DNA from 4 places in the Salinicoccus siamensis genome. Region 3 is predicted to be linked to each of the others. Evidence: riboswitches for the same ligand, from Rfam matches in the RefSeq annotation. Region 3 holds a riboswitch; each other region holds the start of a gene.
The links. Region 3 has a riboswitch for S-adenosylmethionine ahead of ACZ5LF_RS09565 (methionine ABC transporter ATP-binding protein). Riboswitches for the same ligand answer to the same signal wherever they lie in the genome.
Positions count from the first base shown of each region.

Region 1: linked by a shared signal. The riboswitch ahead of ACZ5LF_RS10995 (O-acetylhomoserine aminocarboxypropyltransferase/cysteine synthase family protein) and the one ahead of ACZ5LF_RS09565 (methionine ABC transporter ATP-binding protein) in region 3 are both predicted to bind S-adenosylmethionine.
Region 2: linked by a shared signal. The riboswitch ahead of ACZ5LF_RS07065 (methionine ABC transporter ATP-binding protein) and the one ahead of ACZ5LF_RS09565 (methionine ABC transporter ATP-binding protein) in region 3 are both predicted to bind S-adenosylmethionine.
Region 4: linked by a shared signal. The riboswitch ahead of metK (methionine adenosyltransferase) and the one ahead of ACZ5LF_RS09565 (methionine ABC transporter ATP-binding protein) in region 3 are both predicted to bind S-adenosylmethionine.

Region 1 is NZ_AP043765.1:2,128,738-2,136,776, forward strand. Features, by position in the region: gene ACZ5LF_RS10965 (MATE family efflux transporter) at 35-1,405, opposite strand; gene ACZ5LF_RS10970 (Na+/H+ antiporter family protein) at 1,463-2,776, opposite strand; gene ACZ5LF_RS10975 (YflT domain-containing protein) at 2,965-3,315, shown strand; gene ACZ5LF_RS10980 (DMT family transporter) at 3,401-3,715, opposite strand; gene ACZ5LF_RS10985 (DMT family transporter) at 3,717-4,052, opposite strand; guanidine-I (ykkC/yxkD leader) riboswitch at 4,098-4,192, opposite strand; gene ACZ5LF_RS10990 (alpha/beta hydrolase) at 4,285-5,031, opposite strand; SAM riboswitch class I at 5,155-5,250, shown strand; gene ACZ5LF_RS10995 (O-acetylhomoserine aminocarboxypropyltransferase/cysteine synthase family protein) at 5,321-6,598, shown strand; gene ACZ5LF_RS11000 (homoserine O-succinyltransferase) at 6,641-7,516, shown strand; gene ACZ5LF_RS11005 (chorismate mutase) at 7,574-7,867, opposite strand; gene aroF (3-deoxy-7-phosphoheptulonate synthase) at 7,887-8,039, opposite strand, start outside.
Region 2 is NZ_AP043765.1:1,357,230-1,365,268, reverse strand. Features, by position in the region: gene ACZ5LF_RS07090 (IS256 family transposase) at 1-1,162, shown strand, start outside; partial or broken gene ACZ5LF_RS07085 (IS30 family transposase) at 1,578-2,536, opposite strand; gene ACZ5LF_RS07080 (prepilin peptidase) at 2,809-3,525, shown strand; gene radC (RadC family protein) at 3,528-4,205, shown strand; gene ACZ5LF_RS07070 (hypothetical protein) at 4,224-4,586, shown strand; SAM riboswitch class I at 4,898-5,000, shown strand; gene ACZ5LF_RS07065 (methionine ABC transporter ATP-binding protein) at 5,064-6,077, shown strand; gene ACZ5LF_RS07060 (methionine ABC transporter permease) at 6,070-6,729, shown strand; gene ACZ5LF_RS07055 (MetQ/NlpA family ABC transporter substrate-binding protein) at 6,731-7,534, shown strand; gene ACZ5LF_RS07050 (aminotransferase class I/II-fold pyridoxal phosphate-dependent enzyme) at 7,531-8,039, shown strand, end outside.
Region 3 is NZ_AP043765.1:1,868,196-1,876,234, forward strand. Features, by position in the region: gene sufC (Fe-S cluster assembly ATPase SufC) at 1-248, opposite strand, end outside; gene ACZ5LF_RS09550 (DUF4870 domain-containing protein) at 467-802, opposite strand; gene ACZ5LF_RS09555 (MetQ/NlpA family ABC transporter substrate-binding protein) at 977-1,855, opposite strand; gene ACZ5LF_RS09560 (methionine ABC transporter permease) at 1,894-2,586, opposite strand; gene ACZ5LF_RS09565 (methionine ABC transporter ATP-binding protein) at 2,583-3,605, opposite strand; SAM riboswitch class I at 3,680-3,779, opposite strand; gene ACZ5LF_RS09570 (thioredoxin family protein) at 3,820-4,137, opposite strand; gene ACZ5LF_RS09575 (toprim domain-containing protein) at 4,088-4,495, opposite strand; gene gcvH (glycine cleavage system protein GcvH) at 4,562-4,942, opposite strand; gene ACZ5LF_RS09585 (Spx/MgsR family RNA polymerase-binding regulatory protein) at 5,006-5,368, opposite strand; gene ACZ5LF_RS09590 (thioredoxin family protein) at 5,496-5,813, shown strand; gene aroD (type I 3-dehydroquinate dehydratase) at 5,845-6,597, opposite strand; gene ACZ5LF_RS09600 (DUF488 domain-containing protein) at 6,731-7,078, shown strand; gene ACZ5LF_RS09605 (Mur ligase family protein) at 7,111-8,039, opposite strand, start outside.
Region 4 is NZ_AP043765.1:858,018-866,056, reverse strand. Features, by position in the region: gene ACZ5LF_RS04565 (proline dehydrogenase family protein) at 1-30, shown strand, start outside; gene ACZ5LF_RS04560 (FAD/NAD(P)-binding protein) at 76-1,494, opposite strand; gene ACZ5LF_RS04555 (fluoride efflux transporter FluC) at 1,589-1,951, shown strand; gene ACZ5LF_RS04550 (fluoride efflux transporter FluC) at 1,948-2,307, shown strand; gene ACZ5LF_RS04545 (NAD-dependent succinate-semialdehyde dehydrogenase) at 2,342-3,721, opposite strand; gene ACZ5LF_RS04540 (nuclease-related domain-containing protein) at 3,804-4,712, opposite strand; gene metK (methionine adenosyltransferase) at 4,902-6,095, opposite strand; SAM riboswitch class I at 6,187-6,290, opposite strand; gene pckA (phosphoenolpyruvate carboxykinase (ATP)) at 6,439-8,019, shown strand.

The DNA.
Region 1 (8,039 bases), 260 kb from region 3:
CTTTATTTTCTTATCCTCTATTTCAATTGAATACCTATAATCCCTCTTGTAGATGTTCTTGTAATTTCTTCTTCTCAATAAGCCTGAGACGTATATAAAATCCAATAGCTGCACAAGTCAGCCCTGCTATGATTCCAATCCAGAGCCCATAGAACCCAAACGCTGAATATGCGGCAAGAACATATCCTGTAGTCATTCCTATCAACCAATAGGATACGATTGCAATGATCGAGGGCCACACTACATCTTTATAACCCCTCAATATACCTTGAAAAGCTGCCTGCAGAGCATCAGAGAATTGATAGACGATGGCAAAGAGGAATAACGGCATCGTTATCATAACCACATCCGGATCTCTGGTGTACAGGTATGAAATGGGCTCCCTGAACAAGTACAGTACGATGGAAGCCACACCTACCAATCCAAGACTCGAAGCAACCCCCATCGTCCTATAAAGTTTTGCTTCTTCAAACCGTCCTCCACCTGCACTGAAACCAACAACAATAGTCATGCTCATCGAGATGCTGAGGGGCAGCATGAAGAGCATCGTTGTAAAATTCAAGACAATCTGGTTTGCAGCAATGATTTCCGTCGTGAACATGATGCCAATCAGTAACGTCATCATTGAAAAAATGCTCGTTTCTACAAATATAAGTATGCCAATCGGTATACCGACTGCAAGATGATGACCTATAACGCTAAAGTCAGGCAGAGTGAACCGCTTTAAAACTTGAAAATCCTTCAGCTTCTCGACTTTCAAGACCATGCCAGCTGCGATGAATAGTATCAACCAATAAGTAATCGCTGTGGCAACACCTGCCCCTACACCACCAAGTGCCGGTAGTCCAAATTTACCGAATATGAATGCATAGTTGAAGAATACGTTTAACGGCAATGATGTCGCTATAACGTATAGCGATATGCGCGTTAAACCCTGTGCATCAATGAAATTGCGCAGTACACTGAATAGAAATAACGGTAGTACACCAGTAGAAAGGGCCGCAAGGTATTTGTACGCAATATCATGGACTGAAGCATCCAATGACATCAGAACCAACAAGTCATCCAGGAAAAAGAAACCTAATACAGCCACGGAAACAGTCAAAGCACCGGCTATATACATCGCTTGGTTCACTGTGTGATTCACTTCATCTTTCAAACCAGCACCTAACAGTTGTGCAACAATTGCTGTAACGGCTAAAAGAACGCCATTGATCCCGGTGGAAACAGGGGCCCAGAAGCTGGAACCAATTGCCACCCCTGCCAAGTCAGCCACTCCTGCCCTTCCCGACATCATCGTGTCGACCAAGTTCATGGAATATAGTAGCACCTGCGTCATCAGTATCGGCCATAATATCGTGATGAATTGCCGCCACATCTCTCTTTTAGATTCTGTATGATACATAATGTCACTCCTCAACTCTCCATTAATCCACTATTAGAAAAGCAGACACTCTCCAACCTATAGCACCATTCCTGCAACAAATCCGGCAATGAGGACTGGGATATTAAGGAAAACGAAGGTAGGTACACAAGTATCCCATATATGATTGTGCTGGCCATCTGCACTTAAACCTGCTGTCGGACCAAGTGTCGAATCGGAAGCGGGTGAGCCTGCATCTCCGAGAGCACCAGCCGTGCCAATGATTGCAATAATGGCCGTGATCGATAGTCCAAGTTCCATCCCCATCGGAATAAAAATACTTGAGATGATCGGTATTGTAGCAAATGACGATCCTATCCCCATAGTGACGACCAGTCCCACGAGAAGCATTGAAATGACTATCAGAACCTTTTGGTCTTCCAGTGCACCTGCGATGCCATCAACCAACGAATTGACATGTCCGGTTTCTGATATGACAGACGCAAATCCGTTTGCTGCAAGCATTACAATGCCGATATATGCCATCATTTTGATGCCGGATACCAATTCATCATCAAGCTGTTGCCATTTGAACTGGAAAGATAAGAAGAAGACCATTATTCCAGCCAACGCCCCAAATATCATGGAATCGGTCATTATTTGAACGCTGAACGTTATAATGATTGCGATTATCGCAATGGCTATGGTCTTGCCGTTGATTTGTTTAGGCGTGTCGCCACCAATTTCAAGCGTTTTATAATAACGGCGTTTCCTATAGAAGAACAGTGCAACAGCCAGTCCTGCCACGAAGCCAGCCGCGGGTATGATAAGCGCAGGAGCGACTTCGCTAAAAGCAATTTCAACCCCTGCTGATTGGAACCCGGTCACGATGGTATTTTGGAATATCTGTCCAAATCCGATCGGCAGCACAACATAGGGGAAGGTCAATCCGAAAGTCAAAACGACTGCGATGAGACGACGGTCAAATCCAAGTTCATTCATCAGGCTCAGCAAAGGCGGGATTAATATGGGGATAAAGGCAATATGTACCGGAATCAAGTTCTGACTCATTATGGAGATTGCCAATAAGGCAAAAATAATCGATACTTTGGCGACAATCCGTGCTTTTTTGGATTGTTCTTTTTTCAGGATTCTGATGATGAAACCCACCAGCACTTCCGTGATGCCGCTATAGGCGATTAAAGCTGCAAATCCGCCAAGCAATGCATAGCTCAATGCTATTTCTGCACCACCAACGATTCCTTCCGTAAAGATGCTGATAACCTCTCCATACCCCATGCCGGCCACAAGACCACCAGCAAGTGCGCCTATGAAAAGGGCCAGTACCACATTCAATCTAAATAGGCTCAATAATATCATTACCAGTACTGCAATCAGAACTGCGTTCACAATCAGACACCTTCCGTTCTTTGGGAATTATAATATTGTAATACTAAAGAGTGAGCAAAGTTTTGTCAATGCTTGTATATAGCCACGCTTTTGCAAATGTAGCTTAAAATTATGGTAGGAGCCCTTATGTTTAGTTGAATTATCCACCGGGAACTTAATAGGGATTATGTAAATGGATTGGAGGAAATTTCATGAAACCATTCATTAGACTCTATAAAGATCAGGATGTCTTCCAAAAAGCCGTAGACACGCTTATCACTAACAATGTAAATCGCAGTGATATCTATATCCTTTCATATGATTATGATTACACCAAGGAAATTGTCAGCAAAATGGGTATCAACACAGCCGGGGTCATTGAAATGGGAGTCAAAGAAAGTATAAAAGCTGCTTTAGAAGAAAGGGATAAAACCATGAGAAAACAATTCCAGGATTTCGGTTTCAGCGAAGGTGAAGCCGAGCGCTATGCAACTAGTTCCAATGAAGGAGAGACAGTTTTAATCGTGACAAATAACACCGATCTGGAAAAATACCTGGACTGATATGTAGAAGCCGCTTCTATCTAAAAGCGGCCTCTACTACTTCTAACAATCTTCCACAACAGCCCTCTCTAAGCCGGAACTGCTCCTAGGAAATGAGTTTCAACCCTACAACCGCAGAAATAATCAATAGTATGAAAAAGATGCGTCGCCAATCTCTGGACTCCCCGAAGAAGAACATCCCAAGAAGTGCGCCTCCGGAAGCCCCTATTCCCGTCCACACAGCATACGCCACGCCCATCGGCAATGTTTCCAGTGCGATTGCCAGGAAGAAGAAGGATAACCCGAAACATAGGAGTAAGAGGGCCAAGGCAGTGAGCGATTTGTCGTTATGCAATTTATTGATGGAAAGCACACCGCATACTTCAAACATTCCAGCTACTATAAGTGATATCCAAGCCATACTACTCCCCCTGCCTTTCCTTGTCATCTGTTACTATCTTCAAGCCTATTACGCCCACCAATATCAATGAAATCAAAGTGATCTTCAATGGTAAAAAGGGCGCGCCAAACAAGATGATTTCAGAGAGTACAGTCCCAAATGCACCCAGTCCTACGAAAACTGCATAGACTGTACCTACAGGTAGATATTCTCCTGCATTAATCATCAAGTAGAAACTGACAAAAATCGCAATGCCTGTAAACAGCCAATGATACCATGAGGTTGAGTGGGTCAAACCAATCACCCACCCTACTTCAAAAGCACTCGCAATAAATACTTTTATCCATTGTATACTCATCATTTTCCTCCTAATCCGTAAAAAAGCCTGGGAGAGAATAGATTTCTCTCCCAGGCTTTTGTCCCTCCGTGTCATGATCCGCTCATGCGCCATCTCTCGGACCAGTCCCATTGGATGGCGGAACCCTAGATGGCTTTATATGAATTTACTATAAAGTTTAACTGGTTTTCTAGAGATTCTCAAGCACACAATCTTTGGAGTCATTCACACTGTAGCTACATCGTCTACATCTTTAGCGCTTCCACGAGAGACCGTCCACAAATCTGGTAATATCTTCAAAAAGTGTTTCCTCTTCCCGGCTACGTGTCATGAGATGGCTTGTATCTGAATATCCTTTGACATGTTTTTCTTCGATCTGCAATTCATCAAAAATCTGCAGCGCACTATCCCTATATGACTCAGCATCTCTCTCACCGTATTTTACCGCTACGGGCACATCGATTTCCGATAACCGCCCATGTACTTCATCAATCATTGTTTTGAAATCTTTTAGGCCCTCCATAGGCGCTTCTTTGATTTCCTTAACCTTTTCTTCTATCTCTTCATCTGAATGCCCAACGAACTTCATGAAATTGCGCGTGTAATTTATCATTCTTTTATTGATGCCATCATTATCCTTATCCATAGGTACCGACATCGCCACTATTCCTTTTATACCTTCAAGCTCCTCGCCCGCTTTCAAGGAAAGGAGCCCTCCAAGAGAGACCCCAGCAACCGCAATTTCGTCATGACCGTTTTTCTTGAGGTCATCGTAAGCTTCTTCTACATCCTGCCACCAATCTTGAGGGCCCACCTTTGCCATTGCATCAGGACCCGTACCATGTCCTGCCAGACTGGGTGCCGATATTGTGTAGCCTTCATCCTTCAAATGTTCTGCCAAGTTCTTCACATCCCTTACTGTACCCGTAAAAGAATGCAATAGGATGATCGCCCTATAACCACCTTCATGATATATCGGAGCAGGTTTGACAATCTTCATGCTCATTCCCCTTTTCGTTGTTTCATTTTCCTTATTAGATACTTTGCCAAACATCCTTAAAATTTTTTAAAATATTTGACAATTAAATGTTCCCTATAGTATTATAGCTCTTAATTCAATATTCACTTATCAAGAGCGGTGGAGGGATTGGCCCTATGAAGCCCGGCAACCTTTTAGGTAAGGTGCTAAATCCCACAGGCATGTCCTGAAAGATGAGCGACTCAAGAGTCTCCCTTTATCTTTGGGCAGACTCTTTTTTAATTTTAATATATTATCTGGAGGTATGGAAATGTCGAAACACTATCGATTTGAAACAAAACAGTTGCATGCAGGCCAGGAAGTAGATACGGACACCAAATCACGCGCGCTCCCAATCTATCAGACCACTTCTTATGTATTCGATGACACTAAGCACGCGGCCGAACTATTCGGTCTTCAGGATGCCGGCAACATATATACGCGCATCATGAACCCTACGACTGCAGCACTTGAAACACGGGTCTCGGATCTTGAAGGCGGGGTTGGGGGTTTGGCTGTCGCATCAGGCATGGCTGCAATCAACTATGCCATCCAAGGTGTCGCTGGTAACGGAGACCATATCATTTCAACGACCAGCCTGTATGGAGGCACACATACGCTATTCAACCATACCTTCAAGAAATTCGGCATCGAGACAAGTTTTGTTGACACAAAGGATATTGATAACGTTTCACGTAAAATTAAACATAATACAAAAGCGATATTCATTGAAACAATTGGCAATCCTGAGGGCAATATAGAGGATATTGAAGCATTGGCTGAGATTGCTTCAACTCATGGTATTCCTCTCATTGTCGATAACACATTTGCCACACCTTACCTTTGCCGTCCACTTGAGCACGGAGCTAATGTTGTTGTCCATTCTGCCACCAAATTCCTCGGCGGGCATGGCACTTCCATAGGCGGCGTGATTGTGGACGGTGGGAATTTCAATTGGAACAACGGCAAATTCCCAGGTCTTACTGAACCCGATGACTCTTACCATGGGCTTGTTTTTACCGAGGCATTCGGTCCGGCCGCTTACGTGTTCAAACTTCGAACTACATTATTACGCGATACAGGTGCTGCGATATCTCCTTTCAATGCATTTTTACTGGTGCAGGGCATCGAAACATTATCTTTAAGGATGGAAAGACATGTTGAAAATGCAAAAGCCGTAGCAGAATATCTCGAAGATCACGAAAAAGTACAATGGGTGGATTATGTGGGCCTTAAGTCCAGTAAATATAACGCTCTGCAGAAAAAATATCTTCCAAAAGGCGCCTCCGCCATATTTACTTTCGGGGTGGCGGGCGGGTATGAAGCCGGAAAATGTTTCATTGAATCTTTGGAGCTCTTTTCCTTACTCGCTAATGTCGGTGATGCAAAGTCCCTGGTGATCCATCCCGCCTCTACGACACACTCGCAGCTCGACGAATCTGAACAGTTGAAAGGCGGAGTGAGACCTGAGGCCATCCGCGTATCTATAGGCTTGGAACACATCGATGATATCATTGGTGACCTCGAAAAAGCTTTGGATGCGATTTAAATGCCGATAAAAATAATTGAAGGCCTACCTGTCAAGTAACACTTGCACAATGAAAATGTCTATACGATAGAAGAGCATCGTGCACATACTCAAGATATTCGCCCGCTACGCATTCTTATTCTGAATCTGATGCCTAAAAAAGAAGAGACGGAGTTACAGCTTCTCCGTCTCTTGGGCAATACACCACTGCAGGTCGATGTGGATTTCATGCATATGAACAGCCATATCAGTAAGAACACACCCACCAGCCACCTTCAGAAGTATTATCACACATTCGGGGAAATAACTGACAGACAGTATGACGGCATGATTGTGACTGGCGCGCCAGTCGAAAAACTGGATTTTCACGAAGTGGATTATATAGACGAATTGCGCGATATAATGAAGTGGTCTGAAACCCATGTATTCTCAAGATTCTTCATCTGTTGGGGAGCCCAATTCGCATTGAACCATTATTTTGGCATCCAGAAGTTTGTGCTTTCAGCCAAAATATTTGGTGTATTCGACTATGATAACATCAAACCGTACCATCCCTTACTGAGAGGGTTCGATGATGTCTACCGAGTCCCTCAATCTAGGCATGCCCAAATAGATTATAGGGCGGTTCAGCATACAGAGGGGCTTGAGGTATTGACTAGCCATGACCGCTTCGGCCCGGACATAATGTGTACTGATGACCAGCGTGATCTCTTCGTCCTCGGTCATCTGGAATATGGCCGCACCACTTTAGAAGAGGAATATGAAAGAGATTTGCGCACGGGTGGAAAAATTCTGCCACCCTCCAATTATTTCATCGAGGACGACTCTGATTCCAGACCTGTGTTCTCCTGGAAGAGCCATGCCCATCTCCTTTTCAATAATTGGATCAATGAAACATACCAAAATACCTATTACGACCTCACACGACTTGAGGAATAATAACGGAAAAGCCTCTGAAACTGGATCCAGTTTCAGAGGCTTTCTACGTAATGTGTTTTATATTTCATGGGAGATTTTACTTGTTTCAAAATTTTCCTGTTGTTTTTTTCTGGAGAGCGCCATGAGATGTTTGAAAAATGAGTCGGCGTATTCTTTCAAGGCATCATCCTGAAGTTTATTTACATTCCTGCATATCACTTCTTCTTCACGTGTGCCATCAAACACTGGTATGCCTTGTGCAATTTTACATTCTGCTATTTCCTCTGCAACTTCCATACGTGCTTCAAACAGAGCGATCATTTCTGTATCTATCTCATCAATTTTCCCTCTCAACTTTCCATGAGTGTTCATGGCGTTCCCCTCCTTTATCCTATTGTTGGATAACTTGTTGATTATCAGCTGTTTTCTTTTCGATGTCGAGCAGCATATTTATCGATTGCATCAAGTCACCGAATTCATCAGGCGTCAAACACTGCTGGCCGTCACTCCATGCATTCTCAGGTTCTTCATGGACTTCTATCTG
Region 2 (8,039 bases), 510 kb from region 3:
AGATATCATTCAAGCTCTAGTGAAAAAGGAAGACGTATCCGAAATCTTCCGCAATCACCTGGAAACAGCGGTGAATACATTGCTTAAAACCGAGCTGACCGCATTTCTGGACTATGAAAAATATGATCGCGTCGGCTTCAATTCCGGAAATTCCAGAAACGGTGCGTACGCCCGTACCCTACATACCGAATATGGGGATCTACAGATTGATATCCCCCGGGATCGGAATGGCGATTTCAAACAACAGACCGTCGCCCCCTATAAGCGGTCCAATGACACGTTGGAGTCCTTTGTCATCCATATGTTTCAAAAAGGGGTGACAATGTCTGAGATTTCGCATCTGATCGAGCGCATGTATGGGCATCACTATACCCCCCAAACGATTTCGAACATGACTAAAGCGGTCGCAGAAGAAGTCGAGGCCTTTCGTCAGCGTTCCCTGTCCAATCGGTATGTCTGTGTGTATCTGGATGCTACGTTCCTGCCCGTCAAAAGAGAGACGGTTTCGAAAGAAGCTGTCTATATCGCTGTCGGCATCCGTGAAGATGGCTCAAAGGAAGTCCTGGCATATACGGTCGCTCCAACGGAATCCGCCTATGTGTGGAAAGAATTGATCGAAGACATCCAAGCGCGGGGTGTCGAAGAAGTGCTGCTTTTCATATCGGATGGACTAACAGGCATCAAAGACAGTATTCACTCGGTCTTTCCAAAAGCCAGATACCAGACGTGTTTTATTCATGTTGCGCGCAACATTTCCCACAGGGTCCGTGTATCGGACCGCAAGGAAATCTGTGAGGACCTGAAGTCCTTGTATCGCGCCACGGACAAAGCAGACGCTGAACAGGCTTTGGATGCGTTTATAGAGAAGTGGAAAAAGTCCTACGCCAAAGTCACGCAATCATTGAAAGCCAATCCGGATCTGTTCACCTTTTATGATTTCCCTGAAGCAATCAGGAGGAGCATTTACTCCACAAACCTGATTGAGTCATTCAATAAGCGAATCAAACGGTACAGTAAGCGCAAGGAGCAGTTTCCGAACGAAGCATCGCTTGATCGTTTTCTCGTCACTCAATTCGAAACTTACAACCAGCAGTTTGCGACACGGTGTCACATCGGTTTTGACCAAGCACGGGCCGAACTAACTGAAATGTTTAGCGAGTAACACACACTATAAGAAAAGGTATGCATTCATTTACACATAATTATTGACGGTCCCAATAATTATGGTGATTCAACGAATATTATTTACTATAAGTTAATTGGCTTTACTTTAATCTTTACCACAATTGGTTCCGTTAACAATTTTTTCAAGGAACAATATATTAAAAAGGTTGAAAAAGATGAATTTAATAAAAAATTAATCGAGGAAATTATCCCTAAACTAGAAGGGATAGTGACAAAGGAGTTAGAAACTCAGTTAACATTAAAGTTTGATAACAAACTAGATTTAAAGTACCAAACACTATTTACAAAAAATAATAATGGAAGCTGTGGTATCTACAGATTTATTAAAAAAATTTGCAAGTTGATCAAAAAAATTTAGAGCACTAATAGGAAAATGTTTATTATTTCATTTGTCAAAATAAGCTAGACAGTTCTTTTTCACCCATGTAACTCAAAAATACTTCCAATGGTGTTCGGTAGTTCAATGATTTTCTCGGTATATGGTTTCTTCTTGCAGCGACCGATGCGATAAAAGCGTGGTCGACTGTGTTGAAATCCATATCTTTACGCAGTCCATCCCTTCTGAGCAGGCCGTTGGAATGTTCATTCAATCCCCGTTGTGACGGCGTCCCCGGATCGGCGAAGTAGATGGCCAGGTCATTTCGATTGCTCATCGCCTGCCAGTTGGAGAATGCTTTACCGCAGTCAAAAGTGATGGACTTGAACAGGTTTCTCGGCACCAAGTGACACCACGTATTGATGGCAGTTTCGATATCTTTGGCCGTCCGACCTTCAGGTTTCAATGTGATGATGACTTTCGATAGCCGTTCAACCAGCGTGATGACGGCGCTTTTATGTCGCACACCGACAATAGTGTCGCCCTCCAGATGGCCGAATTCTTTATTGAACGCTGGATAGTCGTCCACCCTTTCTGAAATGTTGCGCCGGACCGTCTGTCGCTCCCGGCGTTCCTTATGATCGTTGGGGTTTTTTTGCCTTTCATTGGCAATGTGGACACATCACAGTCCTTACGCTTGAACATGCGGTACAATGTGCGGCTGGAACACTGTATCTTACGGTCACGCCGGCCGGCAATCACATCCGGTGTCCGGCCCTGGGCCACTTTTCCTGTCACATATGCGTGTTGGTCCGCTGGCAGTCTTGTCCGTTTCCGGCCGCAGCGCTGCTTGTTTGCCTTGTAGCGCTGGTAGTAGTCCAATGCGCTGTGGCCGGCTCTAAAAAAAGCCACAACATTATGGACCGTCTGTCGGGCCCGGCAGACCCGTTTGGAGATTTTTGAAACAGGGATGTTCTGATGAAAGTAGGATGCTATGATGACCAGTTCATCCGTGCTAAAATGGGTGTCGGTCATTCGTGATCACTCCTATGTTTTCTTTGGTTGGAAAACCATTTTGAGTGTATCACGAGTGGCTCTTTCTATGTGTCTAGCTTAATTTTACAATCGGCGATATCAAAAATTTTGTGTTAAACAGAAAATGGTATTGAAGGTAGAATAATAAAGAAACATGTATAATTATTAAGCTGAAATTAATTTTTTGCAGTTTATTATTGTCTATTGGTGATTACTGCGTTTTTACTAAATAAGGTTATGAAGCTAATATAGTGTCAGGAAGAGGTGATGCTATGTTTTTTATAATTATTCTTGGAGGTATCTGCGCATCATTTATATATGCTGTAACTGCATCCGATAACATTTCGATTTTATATCGTAGAAGTAGATGTGATTTATGTTTTCAGAGCTTAAAGCCTTATGAGCTAATTCCGGTAATGAGTTTTATTTTGCTTAAGGGGAAATGTTCCTATTGCAAAGAGAAAATCGATAACAGTTTTATAGTCTGTGAAATTTTAGTAATACTTCTTTATTTACTGCCCATTTATTTTAACCTTTCTCTCAAAGACCTCACATTATATTATTTGATGATTACAATTTTGTTGCCGCTTTCAATCTATGATAGAAAAAATTTAAAAATACCAAATCACATGAATCTTATATTTTTAGTTGCTGGACTATTTTTAACAGATCTATATTATTTAGAACCATTTCAGGACATTTGTATAATTTTAATTTTACATCTATTCTTTTATTTATTTTCAGAGTCAATAGGATATGGCGATATAAAATTGTTTACAGTAATCACTTTGATTACCCCTGTCAACTTCTTTATTTATAGCTTACTTCTTACCTATTTGATTGGAGGGTTATTTGTAATAATACTGCATTTCTATAAAACAAAGTTACCCGCTAAGATCCCTCTGGTCCCGTTTATTACTACGGCTATTATACTTTCATTTTTGTTATATGATGATTTGAATTCTATATATTTTGGAGGCTTCCTATAAGAATGTTAATTAAAGAGATGCACTTTTCGGATAAACCAAGAGAAAGATTGATGATTTATGGTCCTGATAAGCTTACTAATCAAGAGTTGCTTGGGATAATCATCAATACCGGCCACAAAGAGGAGTCTAGTATTGGAATTGCAAACAGAATCATAAAAGATATGAAATCTGTTCGTGAACTGCGTGATCTTACTTATCAGGAACTAATCAGCATTAAAGGTATTGGGGAAGCAAAAGCAATAACCATATTAGCAGTTATTGAACTAGCAATAAGAATGCATACACATTCATTAGAGGAAGATCTTTACATAAAAAGCCCAGATGATGTGAGTAAACTACTTATGGAAAAAATGAGATATTATCAACAAGAACATTTTGTAGTTTTATATTTATCTACCAAAAATATGGTTATCCACCAAGAAACGATGTTTAAAGGGTCTTTGAATACTTCGATAGTGCATCCTAGGGAGGTATATAAAGAAGCGATAAAGAGGAGCGCTGCCGCGATAATATGTGTACATAATCATCCTAGTGGTGATCCTTCGCCTTCGAGAGAAGATATCGAGGTTACAAAACGTTTGTATGAATGTGGAGAAATGATCGGCGTTGACTTTTTAGATCACATAATTATTGGATCTGGTAAATATATTAGCTTGAAAGAGATGAATGTAATTAAATAGCTAGAGGGGAACGATATAATGGGTTTGGATATGTATTTATATCTTGAAGATAATGAAACCAAAGAATTTATAGAATATAGTTATTATAGGAAATTTAACGCTCTTCAGGGTTATTTCGTAGATAATTTCTCTTTAGAGAACTGTGGGAAAGTAGAAATTGAGATAGAAACCGTTAGCAGGTTATATATATTATTAAATGAAATTAGATACAATCCTGAAAAAGCTGAGGTATTGCTCCCTGTTTATAAAGGACCATTTTTCGGGTCATACGAATATGACAAAATTTATCATAACCATATTAACCAAGCCGCATCAGATTTTTACCATGCCAAATTTATAAATTATAATCGATTCACCCTTTACTACACCTCAAATTGGTAATATTAACAAAGTGGTCGAATGATGCAGAAAGAGATTTTAGTCTTACATAATAAGGATGTTATTGAGATGGTACTGCGCAATACTTTTTAAATAATGGTAGGTCCATAATCCTTTGATAGATTCTATGTATTATCTAGAATCTAGATATCATATTCATAAGGAAAACAGGGTGATGTCATCACCCTGTTTTTAAATCCCTTTTGATTTGAAATTATCATTATCCATAGAAATCAAAAATAAAAGATTTATTATTATTAATATATTGACAATTCTAATAGTCTCGAGTAAAGTGATATTCATTCAATTAAATACATTTATCCAGAGAAGTGGAGGGATTGGGCCCTTTGAAGCTTCAGCAACAGGCTGTTATGGTACTGTGCTAAATCCTACAAGCGGATGCTTGGCAGATAGATATCTTTAAGCCATTTGCATTTAGCAGATGGCTTTTTGTTTTTAATATAAAAAGGATGTGGTGGCGTGGCTATTGAAATTACCGATGTCTCTAAAGAATATTTTGTTAAAGGAAAAAGGATAGAAGCTCTGAAAAAGACGACGCTCTCCATTCGTGAGGGCGAGATCTTCGGTCTGATTGGCTTCAGCGGGGCGGGGAAAAGTACTCTGTTGCGCCTGATCAATTTGTTGGAACAGCCGACTACCGGCAGCATCAATGTTAATGGTACCAATTTGGGCAAGTTGGCAGGAAGGGACTTGCGTGTAAAACGTCAGAAGATCGGCATGATCTTCCAACAGTTCAATCTGATTGAAACTAAAACGGTCTACCAGAACATAGAATTTGTGTTGAAGGCGAGCAATTACGACAAGAAGAAGGTGTCGTCGCGCATCGAAGAGTTACTGGCACTTGTGGGCTTGGCCGACAAGATGGATAGCTACCCCAAAAACTTGAGTGGCGGACAGAAGCAGCGTGTCGGCATTGCACGGGCATTAGCCAATGGTCCTGAAGTGCTTTTGTGTGATGAAGCGACAAGTGCACTCGATCCTGATACGACAAAAACAATTCTGAAACTGCTTAAAAAGATCAACAAGGAGCTGGGCATCACCATTGTGTTGATTACCCACGAGATGGAGGTCATTAAAGAGATTGCTGACCGTGTGGGCGTGATGACGGCAGGAGAGATTGTGGAGATGGATGATGTCTACGCGATCTTCAGCCATCCGGAACACGAAGTGACGAAAGGATTTGTTCAGGATATATATGATTTCACCATCCCACCGCACATTGAACTGAACAGTGAATCTGAAGTGATCACCATCAAATTCCTGAATGAATATGCGGAAGCGAACTATGTAAACCAACTCTACCGTCATTTTGACTGCGATATAAGCATATTGAATGGCCGCATCGAATATATCCAGGATATGCCTCTTGGATTTCTGATGCTCCACATCAAAGGCAGACAGGAAGAGATCACTAGATTGAAGCAGTTCATCGACGACTCAAAAGGAATAGAGAGGGCTGAAATATATGGATAGATTGATAGAAATTACACCGCTGCTATACCGGGCACTACTCGAAACGACTCTCATGGTATCGATATCCATATTCTTTGCGGTGCTGCTCGGACTCCCGCTCGGTGTATTGCTGTATGTGACCGCCAATCCGCTGCTCTATAGGATAAAACCACTGAATCAGTTTTTAGGGGCGCTGACGAACGTGATCCGGTCCTTCCCTTTCATTATATTGATTGTAGCGATCATGCCGATTGCGACTTGGCTGACAAACAGCTCCCACGGGCCGGTATTTGCCAGTGTGGCGCTTTCGTTAGCCGCTGTGCCGCTATTTGCGAGACTGGTGGAGACAAGCTTCAATGGCGTGGATAAAGGGGTGATTGAAGCGAGCATTGCTGGGGGCGCATCACTCTGGCTGATCATTACGGATGTGTTGATCCCGGAAGCGAAGCGGGGAATCACCCAGGCGATTACGCTGACGATCATCACCATCGTCGCCTTCAGCGCCACAGCAGGTGTCGTCGGTGGGGGCGGCATCGGAGATCTTGCGATACGATATGGCTACTATCGCTATGATACTGTGACGATGATTGCCACTGTCATCATTTTGATTATAATTGTCCAGCTCATCCAGATAATCGGGGACTATTTGAGCCAAAGAGAGGAGAGGAATTGATATGCGTGGGATACTGATATTCCTTCTGTCAACACTTGCTGTCATCATAGGCAGCAGCGCGCTGCTCTACGAAGGGGAGGGGGAAGTGATCACAATCGGCGCTTCCACCGGCCCCTACAGCGATATGGTGAACTTTGCATTGAAGCCAGCACTGGAAGAACAGGGCTACACGGTCGAAATCGTGGAGTACACCGATTATATCCAACCGAACAATGCTCTAAATAACGGGGATCTGGATGCGAATCTTTATCAGAATAAATCGTTCATGGCTGACTTCAATAAGGAGAATGGCACGGATTTCCATAACCTCATCCAAGTGCCGACTGCGCCTATGGGACTCTATTCCAGCGAATATGATTCATTGGATGAAATAGAAAATGGCAGCGAAGTGGCACTTCCCTTGGACCCCGTCAATTCTTCGAGGGGGTTCCAGACGCTTATGGACGCGGGGCTGATTGAAATTGCAGAGGATGCCAATTTACTTGCGATCGAAGAAAAGGATATATTAAAAAACAATAAGAATCTGGAATTCGTCTACCAGGATTCAGGGCAGCTACCGAGAAGTGTGGATCAGATCGGATTATCACTCGTGCCGGGAAACTTTGCATTGGCAAGCGGTATGGATTTGGCGGATGCGCTGCAACTTGAAGATATGAATGAGAATTTCAGGAATCAGATTGTCGTCAATGCTTCAGATAAAGACAGTAAAATGGCAAAAGATCTCATTGAAGCAGTCGAGTCGGAACATTTCAAACAGACGATAGATGAACAATTCAAAGGATTTGATAAACCGGAAGGAGAATGAAGATGAATAAACTACTCTCGAGCATCCCTGACAGCTATTTCAAGTCGGCTATGGCCGGAGAGGAAGCATTTGGCCCCCTGCCGCTGATCAACCTCGCAGTCGGCATTCCGGACGCCGAGACACCTGAACCCATCCTAAAGCGAGCAGCCGAGGCACTCTATCAGCCGGAAAATCAACGATATGGTCAATTCCGGGGGAAACAATCATTTAAGGCTGCAATCATCGATTTCTATAAGCGGGGATACGGGGTGGAACTGGAAGAGGAGAATATCGCGCTACTGTACGGCACCAAGAGTGCCCTGGTGCAGTTTCCGATGATGTTCATCGAGCCGGGGGAAGGCGTCTACCTGCCCAATCCAGGTTATCCGGATTATGCAGCAGGCGTCGAGTTGGCGAAAGGGGTGATCTATGACCTGCCGCTTCTCGCAGAAAACGGATATCTGCCCGACTACGATGCGTTGGATGACGAGGAGCAGGCCAATGCACGGCTGATGTACTTGAATTA
Region 3 (8,039 bases):
AGGCCTGCCTGGGCACGTTCGTCCACTTCCATCTCAAGTACGTTTTCACCATCAAGGAGTACCTCGCCTTGAGTCACTTCATACCTTGGGTGGCCCATGATCGCCTGGGCAAGCGTGGATTTACCTGTACCGTTTGGCCCCATTACAGCGTGGATTTCACCTTGCTTCAATACAAGATCCACACCTTTGAGAATTTCCTTACCTTCGATTTCAACATGCAGGTCCTTGATTTCTAGAACAGATGCCATTTATATTACCCTCCAACAGATTATTTTATAATTTATTTCTCCTTACTAGTTTATAATAATTCCAATTAATAGTCAAAGACTAGCAAGGGTTTTCCAATACTCCTATATTATAACGTAAACTTACCCGACTTTAAACCTTTGCACCCTCCCAAACATGCATATGGGCAAAAATATCCCCCACGACCGATGCGGATCGTGGGGAATAAGCAGAACGACTTCTATTTTATGATGTCCAAGGTGAATGGCGGCTTGTAGATTTCCCCTTCATTTGCTTTAATGGCCCCGATTACGATGAATACATAGAATGCGATGGTCAAAATAGGGCCTAGGATCAGACCAATCAGGATGAATGATGTCAACCAGGCTACAAACATATAGATCGTGTATGAAAGACCGAAGTTGGCAACTACCCTCAATGCCTCTCCCGTCGCTTCATCCTCATCCTTCTTCAGGACCCATAGGATGATCGGGCCGATTACTGCTGTAAAAGCCGCGACTAGAAATGAAACCATGACGATGGATTTGTCGAATACTCCCTTTTCTTCACCGTTCATTTTTACCCCTCCCTGTAGAGCGTATTTTATTCAGTATACTTTTACCCTTATTCTTAATATATGTAACATCATATGCTTTATACATGTTTCTGCTTCATAAAAAGCTTTCCATTGAAAATGAGCAGGGTATTTTCTCAATTAAAAAAACGACAGTCTATGCTGCCGCGTCTGTGTTTATTCTGCCGGAATCACTGCTCCTTCATAGTTGTCTTCAATATATTGTTTGATTTCTTCTCCTTGCAGCACTTTAATCAATTTCTTTATATCATCGCGTTCTGCATCCCCTGAACGTACTGCCACCAGGTTTGCATATGGAGAGTCACCCTCTTCAATGGCGATTGAATCATCCACTGGATTCAAGCCTCCGTCAAGCGCAAAATTCGAATTGATGATTACTGCGGGTGCTTCATTATTATTGTACATTTCAACCAACAGTTCTGGTGCTGTCTGGTTGTTGAATTCGAAATTCTTTTCATTTTTGGTGATGTCATCAAATGTTGCATCTTCGATATCGATGCCTTCTTCGATTTCGATCAATCCTGCATCTACAAAGAATGACAGGAAACGTCCCTCTTCAGCCGGGTTGTTGGAAACAAGGATGGTTGCGCCATCTGGTAAGTCTTCTAGGGCATCATAGTCTTTCGAATAGACGGCCATAGGTTCTATATGGACATTCCCTGCACTTTCTAGATCATAATCGTGGGATTCTTTTTCCGTTTTAAGGTACGGTGTGTGCTGAAAGTAGTTTGCATCGACTTCCTCATCCGCTAAAAGACGGTTTGGGGTAGTGTAGTCATTGACGATTGAAATATCAAGTTCGATTCCTTCTGATTCAAGCAGGCTGGCTGCCTTTTCAAGAATTTCGGCATGTGGGGCGGGAGAAGCGGCTATCGAGAGTTTTCCGCCAGCCTCTTCAGTTTCTTCGTTTTCACTTGTTTCAGCATTCTCTGCACTTTCCTCGCTGTCATCTGAAACGGCATCTTTGGAACCACCGCATGCTGTCAGGAGAACTGCAAATGCCAACAGGGTAAAAAACAATAGATATTTTTTCATGATCAATTCCTACTTTCCAATTGTATTTATAATGAGGGCTATCTTTTATCCACAGTTTTGGCGGTGAAGTCTCCAATGAACTGGATGATAAAAACGATCGCCAATATTATTATCGTTGCGACCAGAGTGACATCGCTCTGGCTTCTGGTGAAACCGACCATGTAGGCAAGGTTGCCCAGCCCGCCGGCTCCGATGACTCCTGCAATCGCAGTGGACCCGACCAGCATGATCGCCGTGACTGTGATTCCTGATATCAATGCCGGCAGAGACTCCGGCAGGAGCACTTTCCTGATGATTGTCCAAGTGCCTGCCCCCATGGACTCCGCTGCTTCGATGACACCTTTGTCAATCTCTTTCAGTGCTATTTCCACAAGTCTTGCATAGAAGGGGGACGCCCCAATGATCAATGCCGGCAAGGCACCTTGGGAGCCCATGATGGTGCCCATCAACACTTTAGTGAATGGTATCAGCAATATGATTAATATGATGAACGGTATGGCCCTGAACAAATTGACGAGGAAAGCCGTTACGCCATAGATCGGCGCACTTGCTGCATGCTCTTTCTTGGATGACAAGAAGAGTATGATGCCTAGCATCAGGCCGAAGATGAAGGTGAACGCGGTTGAAACTACCGTCATATAGAGGGTTTCCTGTGTAGCTGTCCACACATTCCCCCACCTGACATTCTCAAAAGAGAGCATTTCCTGGAATGCTGCCACAAAATTCATCATTGCTGCTCCACCTCCACTGTTACATCGTGCTCGGCAAGCTCCTCACCAAGAAGTCCCAACTTCTCTTCGTCCGCTTCTATGGCAACGTAGAGGTGCCCGTAGGACTCGTTGTTGGTCCGCTTGATGTTGCCAGACAATATGTTCAAGTCCAAGTTGTATTTTTTGATGACTTGGGAAACGATCGGCGCCCTGGACTGGGACCCGACAAATCCAAGCTTCAGAACCTTTGAAGCTGGGAACATTTCTTTCACCTCTTCAAAAGACAGTGCTGATTCTTCATCATTGATATCGTCTTTGACAAATCGTTTCGTCACGCTATGTTCAGGATTCTGGAACAATTTTATGATCGGTCCTGTTTCGACTACCTTGCCGTTCTCCATGACAGCGCCTCTATCACAGATTTTACGGATCACATGCATTTCATGGGTAATCAGAACAATAGTCAAGTCCATTTCATCCCGAATCCTGATCAGCAGATCCAACACCTCATCGGTCGTTTCCGGATCGAGCGCGCTTGTCGCCTCATCGCACAGCAACACTTCGGGCCGATTGGATAATGCGCGGGCGATCCCCACCCGTTGCTTCTGGCCTCCAGACAATTGGCTCGGATGATTGTCTTCTCGTCCCGTCAATCCGACCAGAGCAATCAGTTCAGCGACTCTCTTCTCACGCTCCTTTTTAGGCACACCGGCAATTTCAAGCGGAAAACTGATGTTTTCAGCGACCGTCCTAGACCAGAGAAGATTGAAATGCTGAAAAATCATAGAAACTTTCTGGCGTTTTTTCCGAAGTGCAGGGCGTGTCATCGAAGTAAGGGTATCTCCGCTGATCACCACGTCACCTGAAGTTGGCCGTTCCAGACCGTTGAGCAGCCGGATCAGTGTGGACTTCCCAGCCCCGGAGTAGCCTATCACCCCAAATATCTCGCCCTGACGGACATGCAGATCTACCTCATCCACTGCTTTTATATCTGCGGCTTTAGTCTTAAATGTCTTGGTCGCTTTTTTTATATCTATCATCATGCTCCACTCCTGCCTATAAAAATAAGAAAGCCTACTCAAAAAATGAGTAGGCTTCTGGTATCATCCGCAGCCTCTCATCTTCGATCCTAGGATCTAGTGAATTAGCACCTTGTCATAATGACGGTTGCCGTGGCTTCATAGGGCACTTCCCTCCACCACTCTTGATAAGAGTCTTGTTATTCGATTGTTAACCATGATAGCACCAGTCGGTCTAGGCGTCAACAAAAAATTCTTCTAATTTTTCAGTTAAATGGGGGACGGATTGAAATGCATAGATTTCTTCCTTCAACTTCCCATTTTTAAAAAGGAGGAGTGCGGGTGCAGAACGGATCTGATATTTTTCAATCAATTCCTTTTCATAATTCAGGTCCACTGCTGTATAGGAAAAACTTTTCATCTCCGCTACTACATCCAGCATCTTCTCAGCAATCCTGCAATTGGCGCAGATTGGCGCATAGCAGTACAGGATAAAGGTGTCTTCAGCTTGAATATGGCTGATTATATCGATTTTTTCGGAGGATTTCTTCATTTTCGAACTTACCTTTCATGAGCAGTCTTTCATCGACGTAAAATCCATGATGGGCGAGCAGCATCGCAAGATAATCGAGGGGACACCGGCTCACTTCACCATAGTTAGAATCTATATAAACGTGCGTGCCCTCACTAATGTGCCTTTTGAACCACTGTCTGATCTTTCTGCCTTCCCTGTCTGAATCGGTCAGGATATAGACCTCAGAACCATTTGATTCTTCCAGGATTTCATCCAATTTGGAGATTCCCATGGTACCATGCGTACATATTATATGTACAGGCTCCACCAGTACTTCTTCGATGCGGTGCTTATCTGTTTTTCCCTCTACAATGAGTATCTTATCAGAAACATGCATAGCCATCACCTCTGGTCCATGATAGATTTTAAAAAAACTCTGGACAATGTCCAGAGTTCAAGTATTCTATGCGTCCACCATTTCATCATAAGCATCCGCATCCATCAGCTTATCGACCTGTGAATCGTCGGAAAGTTCGACAACAAGCATCCAGGCCTCTTCATAAGGAGATTCATTGACGAGTTCAGGGCTATCTTCCAGCTCTTCATTTATTTTTACTACTGTACCACTTACCGGCGCATATAATTCAGATACGGTCTTAACTGATTCTACGCTACCGAATGATTCCCCAACTGTAATATCGTCACCTTCAGCAGGGAGCTCGACGAATACGATGTCCCCGAGTTCTGATTGTGCAAACTCAGTGATGCCGAGTGTTACCTTGCCATCTTCCACCTTGACCCATTCGTGATCTTCTGAATACTTGAATTCTTTTGGTGATGCCACAATAAAAACCTCCTTTTTCTTATACACATATATATTCTCACATACTTTGCCATTTAAGCAAGGTTAATCATTCGTATCAAAGGTTCTCCTATACTCTGCCTCTTTAAAACCGAGCAGTACGGTTTCTTCGCGATAGAGCAACGGTCGTTTTATAAGCAGCCCGTCAGCTTCCAGCAAGCCAAGCTTCTCATTGTCGGATAAAGTATCAAGACGTGTCTTAAGTTCCAGTTCCTTGAACTTTTTTCCACGTGAATTAAAGAATTCATCCAAACTTCTTCCGGATTTCTTGGCCATCTCTGATATTTCTTCTCCGGATGGAGGGGTTTTCACGATATCGATGTCCTCAAAAGGAATGTCATTCTCTTTCAGGAAGTTTTTGGCCTTACGGCAAGTCGTACATTTTGGATACCCATATAATATAGTCATCAATTTCCTCCAGTTTAATTATAAGGTGATTCTTCAAGTTTTCCATGGATGTTGGGGTCTGGCATATTTTCATATTATAAAAAAAGATGGTAGACTGAAACATATCGATATATAAAGGAGTAAGATTATGAAGCCGATTACTGCATATGATGACTACAGCCAAAAGATTCAAGGTGATGATAAGATCATCATCAAGTTTTTCGCAGACTGGTGCCCGGACTGTACGCGCATGAACATGTTCATCGATCCCATCCTGGAAGAATACAACCATGTTGAGTGGTATGAACTGAATCGTGACGATGTGCCCGAAGCTGCGGATGAGAATGATGTCATGGGGATTCCGAGCCTGCTCGTTTTCCAGAACGGCAAGAAGCTCGCCCACCTGCATTCTGCAGATGCCAAGTCACCTGAATCCGTCCAGGAATTCCTGAAATCAAACATATGATCAAGTAAAGTGCCCTTCTGCGGCACTTTTTCTATTTACCTTCCTCAAACAACCCAAGGTTTTCCTTCAAATCCTCTGCAAGGATTTGTCCAGGTGCAGCTTTGTGAAGTATATAACCGTAGGTCAGGCATGAACCGAATACTCCGCCGGCTACCCTGGTAATCTTTCCAAGCTCCCCCATTGCGATGCCGACCACCCGGCAATCAAACTGTTGACGGGCATCATGGACGGCACTCAATATGCTGAGGACGTCACGCCCCCCGGCCGGTTGGTAGGCCAGCTTTAAAATGTCTCCGCCACTTTCGAGCATATCTCGATATGTTGCCATCATTTCGTCAAAGTGGGGAGTGTCCTGAAAATCGTGCTGACTGAGGATGACGCCTATCTCCTTGGATTTTGCGCGCGCGACGAGGTTATCGATGATGTCTTCATACATGAAAAATTCAATATCCACCATGTCGATGCTGCAACGTTCCATCACATCAGCAAGCAATGATTCATATTCAGCTGCCGTCTTTTGGCCTTTCCCCCCTTCTTTCAATGTCCGGTACGTATAGATGATCGGATACCCGGCCATATGGCTCGTAATATATTCGACCATTTCTATATGGTCTTCACGGCTCAACGCATCAAATGCATCGCTCCTGATTTCAAGGATATCGAATGCACTGGTATTCATCCTTGCCGCTTCCATTTCTTCATCAATCATTTCCTTTGAATTACCCGAGAAGGATACAACCACCTTCGGCATGCCCGCTCCGATATCTACACCTTTAATATTCATAGTAATCCCCCACGTTATCTTCATTTACCTATACATTAAATAAAATGCATAAAAATTTCAATTATATATCCATTTCATTTTTTATTTGTTTGCCCCCATACAATAAAGGGCACGATCATAATGAGGTGATATCATGTTGAAAACAAAAAGGGTGTATGACGATTCTTCCTCCCAGGATGGAAAACGCATTCTGGTCGATGGAGTGTGGCCAAGGGGCATCAAAAAAGAAGATCTCGACCATGATGAATGGTACAGATCACTCGCTCCTTCAAATGACCTTCGGAAGTGGTTCAACCACGACCCGGAAAAATGGGAGACATTCAAGCAAGATTACTTCAAAGAACTCAAAGAACACAAAGAGCTTCTCGAAACACTCCGGGAAGAAAGTGATGGTCATAATGTCACCCTGCTGTACAGCGCAAAGGACACACAGTACAATCAGGCTGAAGTCATCAAGGAATACGTAGAAAATATGCGATAGGCCCTTCAATGGAGGGTCTATCTTTTTTTATTCTACTTCCCGCTGATATATTTTGAAATGAACTCCCGATCATCATGCGCCACCATGGCGCCCCGGTAATTCTGGGGCTCGTTGATCCCTGTCAATAGAATCAGGGTATCCTCTCCTGCATGTTCAATCGCCTGCACAATACCTTCCTGCCTTGAGAACGCGGTGATTATTTCCATATCCTTGTAGCTTTCCGGCAAGTGCCTCTCCATCATCTGGACAATCGTTTCCTCATCTTCGTAGCCGACTTGCTCTGCTGCCAGGATAAGGCAAGGGACATTTTGCGGCACCATTTCCATAGTCTTCTTGATTTTATCCTGCCCCCTTAATCCGATGCCCGTCACCATGACCATCAGATTTTTGCCCTTTGCTTCTGCATACTTCATCGCATTCGATATGGACTCATTGATGGCGACGGGTGTATGGGCAAAATCCAGGATGAAGTCATAACGCCCTTCTGAAAACATTTCGAACCGATGCACCGGTGCCTGGATGCCTCTTGAAGCGCCTATGACAGCATCAGCTGAAAAACCTGCCTCCACAAGTCCGAAGATAGCAGTAGCCAGATTGATGTAATTATGTTCTCCAATGAATCCTGGTGAAACCGTGTAGCTCAATCCGCCGATGTTTAGATTGATGTGGTCAGGCTCTGTCCGATAATGATAATAGGCGCCTCCAAGCTTGGAAAAATGCCTCCCTTGGCGCGTCAATGAAGCATACTCCGGTACATCGGCATTCGCCATGATACATGTACTCCGTTGAGCCAATTTCAACTTCGCTGCCAAATATTCCTCTACAGTTCCATGATATTCGAGGTGTTCCGGACTGAAATTATTGAATATGGCCATATCATTCCAGATAAAATCAGTACGCCGCTGCTCCAGGGCGATTGACGTCGCTTCATAGACGATGTAGTCATAGTCACGATCGGCGA
Region 4 (8,039 bases), 1.0 Mb from region 3:
GTGGCACTGAAATTCTTCAACAGAAAATAGTTTGTGAAACGCAATCAAAGAAGGGGTGCAGCCGCACCCCTTCTTTTAATATATATCTTCATAAAACCTATTAATCAGTTTTTGCGCATTCTTTTGGAGCAACTGGACAGAGTTCGAAAGATAATCCGACCCTATCGTCAAAGCACCGAGTGCATACATGCCTCGAACCGTACCGACCTTCGGACTGATGACATGCCTGCTTGCATCCACCATGATGCCACCGAACTCACTTGGTGCTATGATCATATGGTTCATCAACGATTGGATGATTTCCGAATCCCCTCTGCGCACATCCTTGACAGGCCCTGTGGCATTGATCAATGTGTCTACTCGGTATTCCCCACCCTCTTTAGTCAGGATGGTGAATCCATCTTCTTTTTTTATGTGTTCTGTACCGTCTATGATATGCAGCCGACCTTCATCACCCCATTGCACCAGCAATCGCGCTACCTCAGCAGGCATGGGCGAATGGTTCTCTTCAATCAAATGATGATACTTTTCAAGAAAGGCTTTTTTGTCGTTGCGGGAGAGGTACTGATAGACATCACTGAATATCGGGTTGACTTTGATGATGAGGTACTGCAGCCGTCCTACTGTCTCTTGATGTTCAAGGTCATAATTCAAGTCCTGCAGGGTGTTGCCTGTACGGCGGAAAAACAGCGATTCATCGATGTTCTGATGCGCCAATTCCTCTTTGAACAGTGCAATGATATCTGTGAGCGCTATTTCGTCATTCTGGATCCTATCTCTCAAGCTTTCTTCAGTAAAATGCCGTAGTATGATTTCTGCCCGCTCTCCCCTGACAGAAGGCATGTCACCACTGCGGGAAAACAGGGATACTTTTTTCACTTGCTTATCTAAAATCAAATAACGCACACAATCAATTGCCGAAAGACCTGCACCAAGGATTCCGATGTTGTCATCTTCAATGTCTGCGAGTTTCCTTGAGAGGGGATACGGGTCATAAAGGAAGCCCTGACTCCCCTTAAGGTTATAGGGGTCGCCGTACCTGAGCTGTCCGATGGTCAGAAAGACGCGGTCGTATAACACTTCCTCCTCATCTATGGAAAGTGTGAATTTCCCACTGCTGGAATCATATTCGATTCCGTCGACTTTCGCATATCTCAAGTGGACCTCTTCGTGTGTAGACGCAATCGTCTCCAACTGGTCTTTAACATAATCCCCAAATTGTTGACGGCTGGTATACAGCTCTTGCCCATTTTCTGGTTTAAGCCAACTTTTGTAATCCGGATGGCTCTCCCCAAGAGACATTTCGTCAGCAGGGACATTGATGAGCAGATGCTCATTATCTTCCTGATAAGCCTGGCCCCTGCCCATCGTATACGCGTTATCATATATATCAACCGTAATCCCGCTAGTGAATCGTTCATCGTGCACAAGATGGCTTAACATGGATACCCCTGTTACGCCCCCACCTATAATCGCCACTTTAGTCTGCTTCATACACCCACACTCTCTTCCTTCTTTACTTATGGTACATTATATAGGTATATGAAAGATTTTGCATTTTCTTTCTTGTGTTAAGGAGGTCGGGTATATGAAAAAGTATATTATCATTTCATGTGGCGCCATGATTGGAGCTGTTTCAAGGTATGCGATTGCTTTGTCTTTGGCTGCAGTGACACCCTTTTTCTTTACTGCGACATTGGTCGTCAACCTTCTTGGCGCCTTCGGCATAGGCTTCATCTTCCAGAAATTGGTGGCGCGCAATCCATTGTGGCATGACTTTTTGATTACGGGCCTCCTTGGCAGCTTTACAACATTTTCCCTGCTCACCTATGAAAATTATATGCTGGTGGAGGTTGGAGACCTCCTGGCACTTTCCATTTATCTGGCCATCAATTTGTTTGGTGGATTCATGCTTGCATTTCTCGGCATGAAATCAGGAGGTGCCTCATGATTAAAATAATATTCCTCGGCATTGGTGCCGCTCTTGGGGCTTCATTGAGAAGTTATATATCCACACGCCCGAAGCTGCAGAGTCTCGCCTTTCCCGTCGGAACCCTCATCATCAATTCAGTCGGCTCTTTTCTGATGGGGGTCGTCATCATGTTCCTGAGTATAGGCAGTACACTCTATTTAATAATGGTTACAGGATTCCTGGGTGGATTCACCACGTATTCATCGTTCACCCTCGATCAATTGAAGTTATATGAACAAAGGCGCTATAAATCTTTCATCGCATATTCGCTTTTGATGTTTACCGTGCCCTTCCTGGCCCTTCTACTCGGCCTTTACGTTTCCTCTCCATCATAAAAAGTCCGCCCCGGCATGGGACGGACTTTTTGCTTTAAACGCGCATGGATGTGATTTTCGTTTCGAGATACGGTTCGATGCCTTCAGGGCCGCCTTCACGCCCCATCCCGCTTTCTTTGAGTCCGCCAAATGGAATCTGTGCTGCACTCGGTTTACCATTGTTCCAGCCCAACACACCGAAATCAAGACCTTCCTGGAGCTTGATGCCATCGCGGTAACTTTCTGTGAAGAAATAAGCTGCCAGACCATACTCGGTATCATTTGCTTTTTCAATGGCTTCATCCAAAGTGGAGAATGTCTGGATTGGCGCCACCGGTCCGAACGTCTCTTCATTCATGATGACCATTTCATCAGTGGCACCGGTGATTACTGTCGGTTCGATGAAGTATCCTTCATCCTTTGAACCCTTACCGCCCGTTAGGATCTTACCACCTTTCTCCTCGGCATCGTTGATGTGTCGCATTACCTTATCGTAGCCATCTTCGTTGATCATCGGTCCTATTGCGACGTCTTCATCAAGACCGTTGCCCATCTTCAGCTTCTTCGAAGCATCTGCAAATTTTTTGCTGAAAGCGTCGGCAATATCTTCATGGACATAGAAGCGGTTGGCACATACGCATGTCTGTCCGGAGTTTCTGAATTTGGAGGCAATCGCCTGCTCGACGGCCATATCAATGTCCGCATCCTTGTGGACGACCAGAGGGGCATGTCCGCCCAATTCCATGGTGATGTTCTTGACTGTTGAGGCAGCACCTTCCATCAATGACTTTCCGACAGCGGTGGAGCCTGTGAATGTTATTTTCATTACTTTATCAGACTCTGTGAAAGCCTCACCGGCATCTTTACCAGAGGCGGTAACGTATTGGACGACACCTTCATCGAATCCTGCTTCCAATGCCAGATCAAGGAATTTCATTGCAGATAATGGGGTTGCACTTGCAGGTTTAACCAGGAAAGTACAGCCAGCTGCAACTGCAGGTGCTGCTTTGCGGGCCATCATCGCAATCGGGAAGTTCCATGGCGTAATGGCAGCGACGACGCCAATCGGCTGTTTGGTCACTACCATGCGCACATCATCTTCGTGCGGTGGTATGGTGCGGCCATATACACGTTTTGCCTCTTCAGCATAATAATCGACATAACTGCGTGCATAGTCGACCTCACCGCGTGATTCCTGTAGCGGCTTACCATTCTCTTTTGTTATCAATTCAGCGATTTCCTCTTTGTGTTCACCTATCAGCTTGGACCACTCTGTAAGTAGTGCACTGCGGTCATGAGGATTCTTTTTCTTGAACTTTTTGAATGTTTCATGCGCTTTTTCAATTTTCTTGTCAATATCTGCTTTACTCTCTTTTTTCACCCTGTCGATTTCCTGACCTGTTGCAGGGTTCAGTACAATGATTTCTTCAGACATAAATGATTGCCTCCCATTAAATAGAATAAAAGCCTTATAAGAAAATTATAAGGCTTTCAGTCCATCAAAACAAAAGTTTCGCTTATGGATTCAGTTGGAATATCGCTTCTGCAATTTCATCCAGGTCTTTAACCGTATACTGGAACCGGCCGTGGAAGACATATTTCATGAAGAAATTCTCAAGTTCCTCCTCGCCCACCAATACTTTTATGGAAGGGTCATTGGAGTAGTTCGCGATGGAATAGTTGCCGTTGTCTTCAGGGTTGAAGTAGATGATCGGCACAACGTCGTACTGGAGCTTGAAGATATTCTTGAGTTTTTCAGCAGAGATTTTAGTTTCTTCGATCGTTTCATTATAATGGTTGACTGCCACATTCTGCTCATTTCCCTTTTCGAATATCAACGTCTGTTCTTTTGCCTTGTCAATATCCAGAAGGTCAAAGAAATGTTCTACATAAGGCAACTGTTCAAAATTCTCTTCATTGACACCATGCAGTATATGCCCACTCCAATATTTGGAGTCGATCAAATAGATGCCCGTCCGCGTAAGTACCAGATGATCGATTTTACGGGTGTTCGTGTAATTGCGTGAAGGCAGATACACATTGGAGAGTATGTACATATCCGTCTCCCTGATCTTTTCATCTGCCACAAGGCGGTCCTTCAGCTGTAGGAGTGACAAATCGGTCAAGTACTCTCCCTTGTCTACGGTAAACTGGCGCAGGCTTGAAAGTTTATTGTTGAGCAATGTCGTTTCTTCGTGATATTTCTCATTGATTGACGACAATTTCTCTTCATGTTCCTGGCGCTCGGCTGCATTATCAGCCTCATATTTTTCGACTAGGGCGTCCTTCTCTTTATCATACTCCTCCTGGAGCGTTTTCACTTTGCCTCTATTCCTGAAATAATAGACCAGGAACGCAATTGCAACGATAAGAAGCAGAATTGCCACCACGATGAATATCGGATTGGTAAAAATATCTGTATTCATGGACTTTCCTCAATTCCTTTCCTGTTTGACTTTCCCGTCTTAATTAAGACTCCGTTCATTATACCGGAAATGATATATCTTTACATGGGAAAAGCGAGCTTTTCAAGGAAAATAATGCATCTGCATATAAATATACCGGATTAGCGTACTTATGTAAGATAGCCCCCTGTTTCTAAGGGAGCTATCCATTTATTTCATCGTGACGCTCTCAAGTTCCGTCTTTATGGCAGTGGCTTTATCAATCTTCTCCCATGGGAATTCCGCGTCGTTACGGCCGAAATGGCCATAGCTCGCCGTCGCTTTATATATCGGGCGCTTTAGGTCGAGCATATCTATGATGCCGTCAGGCGACAAGTTGAATTGCTTCCTTATAACCGCTACGATAGCCGATTCACTATATTCAGATGTTCCAAACGTATCGACTGAAATCGAGACCGGCTCGCTGACCCCTATCGCGTAAGCCAGCTGAATTTCACATTTTGCAGCAACTTTCGCCGCCACGATGTTTTTTGCGATATAGCGAGCAGCATAGGCTGCAGAACGGTCGACTTTAGTCGGGTCTTTACCGCTGAATGCGCCTCCACCATGGCGGGCATATCCTCCGTATGTGTCGACGATGATCTTGCGTCCAGTCAATCCTGCATCACCTTGGGGGCCTCCGATGACGAAACGGCCCGTCGGGTTGATGATATAGCGCGTGTCCGCATCAAGCAGTTCTTCAGGCACAACTTCTCGGATGACGTGGTTGATGAGATCTTCGCGGATCTTTTCCGTCTCCACTTCTTCATGATGTTGTGAGGAGATGACGATGGTATCTATTCTCTTTACATTATTCTCTTCGTCGTACTCCACAGTCACCTGAGTCTTGCCATCCGGCCGCAGATAGTCGATGATCTCTTCCTTCCGCACCTCCGTCAACCGCCTGGCAAGCTGATGTGCCAACGCTATTGGCAGAGGCATGAGCTCTTCTGTCTCATCGCATGCAAAACCAAACATCAGCCCCTGATCGCCTGCCCCTGTTGAAATGGTTGCCGAATCCCGCGTTTCAAAAGCGTCATCAACACCTTGCGCGATATCTTCAGACTGTTCATCAATCCCCGTCAATACCGACATAGTCTTGTAGTCGTAACCGTATTTGGCACGGATGTAACCGATATCTTTGACCGTCTTCCTGACAATTTTAGGGATATCTACATAAGTGTTTGTACTTATCTCTCCAACAATCAGTGCCATACCGGTATTGACCACCGTCTCGCAGGCCACCCTGGCATCTTTATCCCCTTTCAGTATCTCATCAAGTATCGCATCGGAAATCTGGTCTGCAATCTTGTCGGGATGACCTTCAGTAACAGATTCCGAAGTGAAAAGTCTACGCTCTGCCATTAACTTTATCTCCTTTAAGTATATTAGCTATCTCCCACTGCAAAAAAATAGAGCCTTTTTCTCCATAAGACGAGAAAAGGCTCCGCTCTTCCCCTTATCGATCAGAATCACTTCTGCATCCTTTAGCACCTTTCTTCAGTAAAGAGGTTGCTGGGCTTCATCGGGTATGTTCCCTCCACCGGCTCTTGATAAGAGATAACTTACCCTATAATATACTAGATGAGAGGTTTCAAATCAAGCTATTCTTGTTTGATATTTATTATGTCACCTCAATTATGAATGTGTTATACTAATTCATGAAAAGCATCATCTATGTATAATCTATAAAACGGGGGCATAAACAATGGTAAACCATTCCGAGTTAATTCAGAATCTCGTGTCGAAGGATGCGGCACATATCCAACTCTCCACTTCCCAACTTGTTGAAAAATCTTTGGAGAGAGGAGAGGGGAAACTGACCAATACGGGTGCTTTGCGTGCCGAAACCGGGAAATATACCGGCAGAAGTCCTAAGGACCGCTTCATCGTCGAAGATGACACTTCCAGGGACAAGGTTGATTGGGGAGAAGTCAACCAGCCAATTTCCGAAGAGGTATTCAACAACCTTTTTGCGAAAGTCGTCGACTATCTCGATAACAAGGAAGAACTCTTTATCTTCAACGGGCACGCAGGCGCTGATGAGGCAACCAGCCTTGACCTTAGAGTAATAAATGAATACAGCTGGCACAATATGTTTGCCCGCACCATGTTCATCAGACCGGAAACGAAGGAAGAAGCTCTTAACATCAACCCTGAATTCACCATCGTATCCGCCCCGACATTCAAGGCCGACCCTGAAGTCGATGGTACTAAATCGGAAACGTTCATCATCGTTTCCCTTGAAAAAGGCATCGTACTCATCGGGGGGACGGAATACGCTGGTGAAATGAAGAAATCCATCTTCTCCGTCATGAACTATCTGCTCCCGGAACAAGGGATCATGAGCATGCACTGCTCTGCCAACGTCGGTGAGAATAAGGATGTCGCACTGTTCTTCGGCCTTTCGGGCACTGGAAAGACGACCTTGTCTGCAGATGCACAGCGCGAACTGATTGGTGACGATGAGCACGGATGGAATGAAAATGGCGTGTTCAATATCGAAGGTGGCTGCTATGCCAAAACGATCAACCTGTCCGCTGAAAAGGAACCGGAAATCTACCAGGCAATCCGCTTCGGGACGGTTCTGGAAAACGTGGTGGTTGATAAAGACGGCACTCCGGACTATGACGATAACGCGTTGACTGAAAATACTCGTGCAGCCTATCCTCTCGATTACATCGACAATGCACGCATCCCTTCAGTGGCTGGTCACCCGAATACGATCATTTTCCTGACCGCTGATGCATTCGGTGTGTTGCCTCCCATCTCGAAGCTGACTAAATCACAAGCCATGTATCATTTCCTGAGCGGCTTCACTTCCAAGCTTGCAGGCACAGAGCGCGGTGTCACTTCTCCGCAACCTGTCTTCTCTACATGCTTTGGTTCTCCATTCCTGCCGCTTCATGCGACAACTTACGCGAATATGTTGGGTGATCTCATCGATAAGCATAACGTCGATGTCTATCTCGTAAACACCGGCTGGTCCGGAGGGGAATACGGTGTCGGTAAGCGTATGGATCTCAAATATACGCGTTCCATGGTAAGGCGTGCCATCAGTGGAGAGCTTGTCCTCAATGATTTTGAAGAGGATTCCGTCTTTGGATTGAGCATACCAGTTTCAGTGCCAGGTGTGCCGAATGAGATATTGAACCCACGCAATACTTGGGTATCCGAAGAAGCATATGATGAAAAAGCGAAGCAACTGAAGGAATCATTCATCGAGAACTTCAAAAAGTTCGGTAAAGATTCCGAACATATCGCACAAAACGGCGGATTCACAGTGTGATGAATCTGCTTGTGCCATAA